3 linked regions of the Bacillus pumilus genome follow. The protein of the gene in region 3 interacts with the protein of the main gene of each other region in a pairwise test. Links are inferred from orthologs where the notes say so. Each region holds a gene or a part of one and is shown on either strand. Other genes may lie near its edges. The genes, in order: GPS65_RS06095, groL and grpE.

Region 1 (3,052 bases), 1.9 Mb from region 3 along the record:
AGGGTGGTGGCAAATAGGAACATACCACAAATAAATAGAAAATGGCTGGCTGAAAAGACGAGTGCCAGAATGAGAAAAACGATGCTGAGCCCTATCATGCTATAGGATGGGACAAAGCGGCGTTTGTAGGTGGCTTTCTTTGTTAGGAATGAGAAGAAAATACCAAATACTAAAGGGACAATCCATAAGTAAAATAAAATAATAAGAGACATACATCATACCTCGATTTTTCCTTCTATTTTATCAGATGCGGATCACAACGGATACTACAAAGCTTCACTTTGTAAAATAATTCATGCAATCGACACAATTAAGTGTGCTGATTCATCGCATCCGTTTTTTGTTTCATATATTCAGGCTGTAAAAGGGCGTACACACAATGATCAGTAAAGCGATTACCCAGCCATTCACATTGTCTCAACACTCCCTCAAGAGAAAAGGATAACCGCTCTGGGATACGTCTGCTTTTCTGGTTATCGACAGCAGCCCTAATCTCAATACGGTGCAGTCCGCACTCTTCAAATAAATAGCGAATGACCGCTTGGCATGCTTTTGTCATGATCCCTTTTCCTTGATAGCCTTCTCCGAGCCAATAGCCGATTGAAACGGTTTTATTGATCCAATGAATTTGATGGGTGCCAATGATGCCGACAAGTTCTCCATGTGACCAGATGCCCGCTTGAAACCCGTTGTTCTGCATCGCTTGCTGCATCGCACCTTGGATAAACATCATACTGTCTTCCTCTGTCTGAGTTGAATCCACCCAAAGCATCCATTCACGTAAATGCTCTCTCGACCGCTGGATGAGCAAATACAGACTTCTTGCGTCTCTTGGCTCAAGCAACCGCATGGATATCTCTTGATCCTGATAAACAAACATGTACCCACATCCTCTCAGGGGAATTCTACCATAACCATTTGGAAAGAAAAAGACAGCTCAACACTGTCTTTTACATAAACGTATCTACAATTAAGAAAAGATTAAGTGCTACAACAAGAGCTGCTATCACCCAAGATATTCCTGTCACCCAGCGGGCATTCGTTAATTCACCCATAATTCGTTTTTTACTTGTAAATAAAATGAGCGGAATTAAAGCAAAGGCAATCCCAAACGATAAGACGACCTGACTCATCACAAGTGCGGAGGTCGGATTCACTCCAGATGCAATAATCGCAATAGGAGGAATGATGGTAATCAGCCGGCGAACATAAAGCGGAATTCGGTATTGAATAAAGCCCTGCATAATGATATCGCCTGACAATGTACCGACAGAAGAGCTGGATAGTCCGGCTACAAGCAGACCTACACCAAATAAAATGGCTGATACAGGTCCTGCGAGTGTACCAAAATGCTGAAACGCAACATCTAAATCTTCAACAAAAAGGCCATTTTTATAAAATAAAGCGGCAGCCACAATCAACATGCTGGCATTGATGGCTCCGGCGACGATCATTGCAATGAGGATATCTAAAAACTCAAAGCGGAAAATCTGCTTTTTCTCCTTTTCCGTTCTGCCGACGACTCTTCTTTGGGTTAAAGCTGAATGTAAGTAAATTGCGTGAGGCATCACGGTCGCACCTAAAATTCCAGCGGCAAGCAGCACACTGTCTGCGCCATCAAATTTTGGAATGAACAGTCCGCCAGCGACACTTGCGATATCGGGTTTAGCGACAAAGGTTTGAACAGCGAAAGCGATCACGACAACGAACAGCATGCCTGTAATACCTGCTTCTAAAGCTCGATATCCTCGTCTTTGCAGTTCCAATATCGCAAATGAGCCGATAGCTGCGATAATAGATGCTTCGAGCAGCGGGATTCGAAAGAGCAAGTATAAACCAAGTGCCGCCCCGATAAACTCAGCTAAATCCGTGGCAATAATGACGAGCTCTCCTTGAATCCATAAACCGATCGAAACGGGTTTTGGAAACTCTTCACGTGCGATTTCAGGTAAGTTTTTACCTGTCGCGATTCCGAGCTTTGCGGATAAGGACTGAATGAGCAAAGCCATGAGATTTGATATGAGAATCACCCATAAAAGGAGGTATCCATATTTGGAGCCAGCCGCAATGTTGGTGGCAAAATTTCCTGGATCAATATAAGCAATGGCTGCGATAAAAGCAGGGCCGAGAAAAGGAAGGAGTCTTCTAAATCCTTTGACTTTCCCCTCAAGTGCACGCTCAGCTGCCTCTGACATGTGTGCCTGTGCCTCGATGTATTTGTTTGTCATATGTCATCACCTAGATTCTACAAAGTTTTGCTTGGGCACAAAATGTTTCCTTGATGCAATTTTTAATCATCATATGCCCATCTTCATGAAAAGTCAACTATCTGAACTAATAGGTTTGTTTATCTTATGTAAGTGAAAAAAATAGATACCTTGTCAATCCAACACATAAAAAACACCGCCTTTTAGACGGTGTCCCTACTGCTTCCTCTGTTATTTGTTTTTTTATGAAACCCTTGATCCCACACTACGGAAGATCAGGCTTAAGATAATGACAAAGATCGCTGCGCCTAAGATGGCTGGAATGATCGCAAAGCCTGCCAAACTAGGACCCCACGTTCCAAGCAATCCGTGACCAATCCAAGCACCTGCAAGTCCTGCAATCATTGAACCGATCCATCCTCCTGGTACACTACCTCCAGCGAGTGCACTGCCGATAAGGCCGATGACAATCGCCACAACTAATGAAATTAGAAATCCTAACATGTTGATCACTCCTCTTTTTTGTTTGTATTAAGCAATAACCGTTTTGAAAAAGTTTCAAACCTTTCGAAACCGCTTCAATGTTCTATACGTATGATGGGAAAGGATTGTGTATAATAACAGACAAATACTTGAGCGGCATCTAAGGAGGCAATTACAATGGAGGAAAGAGAGTGGCTAAAAGCACAATTAAAAGAAATTGAAAAGTGGGAGAAAGACCAGCAAAAGGTATGGTTTTGGGAGAAACTCAGCCGTTTGCCATTTCAAATGCTGGACAAGCTGACGCCTGCCTTTATCCAGAAAAAAATCGGTGTGCTGCTAGATGAAATGGGTCATTACATTCA
Region 2 (3,039 bases), 740 kb from region 3 along the record:
ATACGTTGAATCAGCCAATGCAAATCTGCTTTCTTTTCAATCGGAACATACATGATTTGATGAATATAATCCGTATCCTTCGCTTGTAAAATCCGCTCAGCCGCTTCCTTTGACAGCGCCCCAATTTCTGTAGAAGATATATTCACAACCGCTAATTCATCCTCTGATCTCACTTGATTCATTTGCAGCAAGTTTTGGTCCATCTCGACTCACTCCCCATTTCTCAGATACTTTTATTATAAGGAATTGATCTGATTTTTTATGGAAATAGTGGATTTTTTTATGTAATTTTAAAGAAAATGTGACATTATAAGCCAAGGTATCTTATATCTCTCAAATAAAAAAGCACTCTTGATCATAAGAGTGCTTTCTATGTAACTTTCAAATGTTTACAGCATGATTGTTCATCTTTCTCTTCAAACGTATTACACATAGCAATAAAAATCCCACTCCCTATTCGGAAGTGGAATTTCACTCTTTCTTTATTTATCACGCTTTTTCGATCCAAACAATCCAAATACGACGGCCAATGCAACAATAATCGCTACCCAAGTAGTAAAGCCCATGTGATCACCGCTTTTCTTTTTAAAATCATCTCATTTCTTCATTTTAGATAAAAATTTTAAAATCACTGTCTCTTATGTAAACGATTGAGAAGCGGCGAAGGTTTCAATTCATTATTATTTCTGACTAGATGAAGACAAAACAAAAACCCCTATATTTCAAGGGGTTTTTGCGGGTGTTACATCATTCCACCCATTCCACCCATGCCGCCCATATCTGGCATTCCGCCGCCTGAGCCGCCTTCTTCTGGTTTGTCAGCAACGACTGCTTCAGTTGTTAGAAGCATTGCTGCAACAGAAGCTGCGTTTTGAAGTGCAGAGCGAGTTACTTTTGTTGGGTCAACGATTCCTTTTTCGATCATGTTTACCCATTCGTTTGTTGCTGCGTTGAAGCCTACGCCAATTTCTTCGTTTTTCAAGCGCTCAACGATGACTGATCCTTCAAGACCTGCGTTGTGAGCGATTTGACGAATTGGCTCTTCAAGAGAACGTAGAACGATGTTCACACCTGTTTGAACGTCTCCATCTGCTTCGATTGAAGTGACTTTTTTGTATACATTTACAAGTGCTGTACCACCACCGGATACAATACCTTCTTCAACTGCTGCACGAGTTGAGTTGAGTGCATCCTCGATGCGTAGTTTACGCTCTTTTAGTTCTGTTTCAGTTGCAGCACCAACTTTGATGACAGCGACGCCACCAGCTAGTTTAGCAAGACGTTCTTGTAATTTTTCTTTATCGAATTCAGAAGTTGTTTCTTCAACTTGCGCACGGATTTGGTTCACACGTGCTGCGATTTGAGCAGAATCTCCTGAGCCTTCTACGATTGTTGTGTTTTCTTTTGTCACAACGACTTTAGAAGCGCGGCCAAGCTGACCGATTTCAGTTGATTTTAGGTCAAGTCCTAGGTCTTCTGTGATTAACTCTCCGCCAGTTAGAACAGAGATGTCCTCAAGCATAGCTTTACGACGATCACCGAATCCAGGTGCTTTTACTGCCACTGCGTTGAATGTTCCACGAAGTTTGTTCACAACAAGAGTTGCAAGTGCTTCGCCTTCTACATCTTCAGCAATGAGCAATAATGGTTTTCCTTGTTGTACAACTTGCTCAAGTACTGGAAGGATTTCTTGAATGTTTGTGATCTTTTTATCAGTGATTAAGATGTAAGGATTTTCAAGAACTGCTTCCATCTTATCAGAATCCGTCACCATGTATGGTGAAGCATATCCGCGGTCAAACTGCATTCCTTCAACCACTTCAAGCTCAGTTGTGAATCCTTTAGATTCTTCGATTGTGATCACGCCGTCGTTACCTACACGCTCCATTGCTTCAGCAATTAGGCTTCCAACTTCTTCATCTGCTGCAGAAATAGACGCAACTTGAGCAATTGATTCTTTGCCTTCGATTGGTTTAGAAATCTCGTGCAAGCCTTCAAGAGCTACTTTTACTGCTTCTTCGATCCCTTTACGAACGCCAACAGGGTTTGCACCAGCTGTTACGTTTTTAAGACCTTCACGGATCATCGCTTGAGCTAGAACTGTTGCAGTTGTTGTACCGTCACCAGCTACGTCGTTTGTTTTGCTTGCAACTTCAGCCACAAGTTTTGCACCCATGTTTTCAAATGCATCTTCTAATTCGATTTCTTTTGCAATCGTTACACCATCATTTGTGATAAGTGGAGAACCGAATTTTTTCTCTAGAACTACGTTACGTCCTTTAGGTCCTAAAGTGACTTTTACAGCATCTGCAAGTGCATCTACACCACGTAACATTGCGCGACGTGCTTCTTCACTGAACTTAATATCTTTTGCCATAATAACGAAACCTCCTCAGTCTTTTTAAAAATTTATTTCAAAGTTTTTTTATGTGATTAACCAATAACAGCTAAAATGTCGCTCTCACGAAGGATTAAATATTCTTTGCCTTCATATTTCACTTCAGTGCCTGCATATTTTGAGAAGATAATGCGGTCGCCTGTGTTTACTTCTAACGCAACGCGCTCACCACTTTCAAGTACACGACCTGAACCTGCTGCAACAATTTTACCTTCTTGCGGTTTTTCTTTTGCAGAATCCGGTAACACAATACCGCTAGCGGTTTTTTCCTCAGATTCAACGAGTTCAATGATTACGCGATCGCCTAATGGCTTTAACATAAGAAACAACCTCCTCAATTTTTATATGTAGTCTTTTTTTAGCACTCATCACCAGTGAGTGCTAACACATTTATTATAATAAAGAATGTCTTCTGCAATTTCAAGTAAAAACCTTTAAAAATTTTTACGCTTTCATGATCTTTTTTCAACTCAGATTCTTTCCTTTTCATCGAAAAAGAAGACTTGTGTTACAATAAATCTAGTTCTTTTAGTAAAGGGGTTTTCGTTACTTGAAAAAACAATATTGGTACATCATCTTAACGTATATATTGGTGCAGCTTTCTGCGATTCCTTATGTGTTCATCATGAAATGGTTAGGCT
Region 3 (3,096 bases):
AGCTGTTGAGAATACTTGAGATTTACTTGTTGGAATTGTTGTATTACGTTCAATCAGCTTTGTGAATACGCCGCCCATTGTTTCAATTCCTAAAGAAAGTGGTGTTACGTCAAGAAGAACAACGTCTTTGACATCTCCTGTGATGACTCCACCTTGGATCGCCGCACCAAGAGCAACCACTTCATCAGGGTTTACACCTTTATGAGGCTCTTTGCCTGTTTCTTTTTTAATTGCTTCTTGTACTGCAGGAATACGAGTTGATCCACCAACAAGGATGACTTTATCAATCTCACTAGCAGATAAACCAGCATCTTTTAATGATTGACGTACAGGTGTCATTGTACGCTCTACAAGGTCTGCAGAAAGCTCTTCGAATTTAGCACGCGTTAGCGTTAATTCAAGATGAAGAGGACCTGCATCTCCAGCTGTGATAAATGGCAATGAGATTTGTGTAGAAGATACACCAGAAAGATCTTTTTTCGCTTTTTCAGCAGCATCTTTTAAACGCTGAAGCGCCATTTTATCTTTTGAAAGGTCAATGCCATTTTCTTTTTTGAATTCAGCCACTAGGTGATCAATGATCACTTGGTCAAAATCGTCTCCACCTAGACGGTTGTCCCCAGCAGTTGAGCGTACTTCAAAGACGCCGTCTCCAAGCTCAAGGACTGATACGTCAAATGTACCGCCACCAAGGTCATATACAAGGATTGTTTGATCTTCATCTGTTTTATCTAAACCATAAGCAAGCGCAGCTGCTGTTGGTTCGTTGATGATACGTTCTACTTCAAGACCAGCAATTTTACCAGCATCTTTTGTTGCTTGACGTTCTGCATCGTTGAAGTAAGCAGGAACTGTGATAACAGCTTTTGTTACTTCTTCGCCAAGGTAGCCTTCAGCGTATGATTTAAGATGTTGAAGAATGATTGCAGAGATTTCCTGCGGCGTGTAGTTCTTGCCTTCAACTTCTACTTTATAATCTGTACCCATATGTCTTTTAACAGACATGATTGTGTTCGGGTTTGTAATTGATTGGCGTTTCGCTACTTCACCAACTTGGCGCTCTCCATTTTTAAAAGCGACAACAGATGGTGTTGTACGTGCTCCTTCAGCGTTTGCAATGACTTTTGGCTCTCCGCCTTCAAGTACTGCAACACATGAGTTTGTTGTTCCTAAGTCAATCCCAATGATTTTACTCATAATCGATGACCTCCCATTATGTAGTTATTGATTTACTTTTACCATTGATGGACGAATAACTCGGTCTTTGAGTTTATAGCCCTTTTGCAATTCTTCTACGACGATATTTGAATCGAAGTTTTCATCTTCAACTTGCATGACGGCTTGATGAAGGTTTGGATCGAACTCTTTGCCGACAGCTTCAATTGGTTCAACGCCTTCATTTTTCAACGCTTCTACCAGCTGGCGGTAAACCATTTGCATTCCTTCTAATAAACTTTTCGCCTGCTCATTGTCTGGATCAATTCCAAGCGCTCTTTCAAAGTTGTCAAGAGCTGGGAGAAGATCACTGACAACATGTTGAGAACGATATTTTTGCACGGTCTCCACTTCAGTTCGAGCACGGCGTTTATAGTTTTCAAAATCTGCTTGAACACGCAGAATTTTGTTTTCTTTTTCATCTAGAAGCTGCTGCAATTCATCAATCTTCTCTTGGAAGGCAGACTGTTCATCGTGCTTTACTTCCTCAGTTTCTGCTTGAACTGCTTCTTCTTGTGCTTCAACCTCTGCTGCTTGCTCAGGTGTCTGTTTTTCTTCTGACATTGTGTTCACCTCCCTCAAAAGATTCAAGAATACGAAGGGGCTGTGCCCCTATCTTTTATCACCCTACTCATCATACAAATTGGAAAGTGCGTTTGACAAGTCTTTTGATACATGATGCAAAAGACTAACGACTCGCCCGTAATCCATGCGGGTTGGTCCGATGACGGCAATGGAGCCGAGTGATTTTTGATCAATCGAATAAGTCGCTGTGATCAAACTGCAGTTCTCCATTGCTTCCAAGTTGTTTTCTGAACCGATTTTAATGGTGATGCCTTGCTGATTTGGATGAAACAGCTGCATGACATCATTCTTTTGCTCAATCAGCATCATGAGTGAGCGAATACGGTCGATGTCATGAAATTCAGGCTGATTCAACATATTAATCTTCCCGCCAAAGAAAAGTTTTGATTCATTTTGTGTTGATGTAAATGTGTTGCCGAGCGCATCTAAAATGTGATCATAATCTTTTAAATGTGTGCGCAAAAGCATGACCACTTCTTTATACATCCTGTCCTTCAACTGGTCCATCGGAACGCCAGCTAAGCGGCTATTCAAAATATTCATCAGCTTCTCAATATCGGAGACATCGAGATGCTCAGAGAAGGTAATGGTTTTGTTTTCAACATGTCCGCTGTCTGTAATCATGATCGCGACTGCTTTGTTTGGCTGAACGGGGACAAGCTGAATTTGCTTTAATCGATTTTCACTCAGCTTTGGACCAAGCACGATCGATGTATAGTTTGTGAGATCTGATAAAATTTCCGCCGATTTTTGAACTGTTTTTTCAAGCTCAAAAATTTTCTCCTGAAAAGCCGACTGGATGAGCACAAGCTCGTTAGACGACAGTTTTCGCGGAGAGAGCAAATGATCTACATAATAACGATATCCTTTTTCTGAAGGAATTCTTCCTGATGAAGAATGGGTCTTTTCGATAAAACCAAGTTCCTCCAAATCAGCCATTTCGTTTCTAATCGTCGCAGAGCTGAATGTGATGTCCTCTTTTTTGGAAAGAGTCCTTGACCCAACTGGCTGCGCCGAACGAATAAAGTCATTAATGATGACTTGCAGAATCAAAAGCTGACGATTTGTTAACATCATCATCACCCCTGTTAGCACTCTCTTTCAACGAGTGCTAATTGTATAAACAAAATTACCAAACTCAAATTAAAATGTCAATTATAACTCACCGAGAAACGCTTGAAATACTTCATTTCCTAACAATTTTCCTTTTCTTGTTAAACGAATGCCAATATCATCTTTTACAATGAGACCTTTTTCTTCTAATTCTTCAAGAACCGAGGGAAAAAGAGCCTCTGG

The links.
Region 1: the proteins of grpE (region 3) and GPS65_RS06095 interact in binary tests that used the Escherichia coli proteins (3 or more experiments, as listed by UniProt). The link is inferred for Bacillus pumilus from one-to-one orthologs.
Region 2: the proteins of grpE (region 3) and groL interact in binary tests that used the Escherichia coli proteins (3 or more experiments, as listed by UniProt). The link is inferred for Bacillus pumilus from one-to-one orthologs.

The regions. Positions count from the first base shown.
Region 1 is NZ_CP047089.1:1,269,428-1,272,479, forward strand. Bases 90-2,980 are described here. They hold GPS65_RS06095 (Nramp family divalent metal transporter), read right to left. Parts: upstream 2,229-2,980; coding sequence 951-2,228; downstream 90-950. Other genes in these bases: GPS65_RS06085 (hypothetical protein), read right to left, coding at 90-212; GPS65_RS06090 (GNAT family N-acetyltransferase), read right to left, coding at 311-880; GPS65_RS06100 (GlsB/YeaQ/YmgE family stress response membrane protein), read right to left, coding at 2,451-2,711; GPS65_RS06105 (EcsC family protein), read left to right, coding at 2,868-2,980. In the rest of the region: more of GPS65_RS06085, read right to left, coding at 1-89; more of GPS65_RS06105, read left to right, coding at 2,981-3,052. UniProt on the Escherichia coli protein: H(+)-stimulated, divalent metal cation uptake system. Involved in manganese and iron uptake. Can also transport cadmium, cobalt, zinc and to a lesser extent nickel and copper. Involved in response to reactive oxygen.
Region 2 is NZ_CP047089.1:2,447,441-2,450,479, reverse strand. What follows is about bases 61-2,938. They hold groL (chaperonin GroEL), read right to left. Parts: upstream 2,378-2,938; coding sequence 743-2,377; downstream 61-742. Other genes in these bases: groES (co-chaperone GroES), read right to left, coding at 2,434-2,718; GPS65_RS12165 (hypothetical protein), read right to left, coding at 61-203. Also shown: more of GPS65_RS12165, read right to left, coding at 1-60; GPS65_RS12150 (CPBP family intramembrane glutamic endopeptidase), read left to right, coding at 2,949-3,039.
Region 3 is NZ_CP047089.1:3,184,844-3,187,939, forward strand. The notes cover bases 1-2,935. They hold grpE (nucleotide exchange factor GrpE), read right to left. Parts: upstream 1,780-2,935; coding sequence 1,222-1,779; downstream 1-1,221. Other genes in these bases: dnaK (molecular chaperone DnaK), read right to left, coding at 1-1,197; hrcA (heat-inducible transcriptional repressor HrcA), read right to left, coding at 1,843-2,874. Also shown: radical SAM family heme chaperone HemW, read right to left, coding at 2,956-3,096. UniProt on the Escherichia coli protein: Participates actively in the response to hyperosmotic and heat shock by preventing the aggregation of stress-denatured proteins, in association with DnaK and GrpE. It is the nucleotide exchange factor for DnaK and may function as a thermosensor.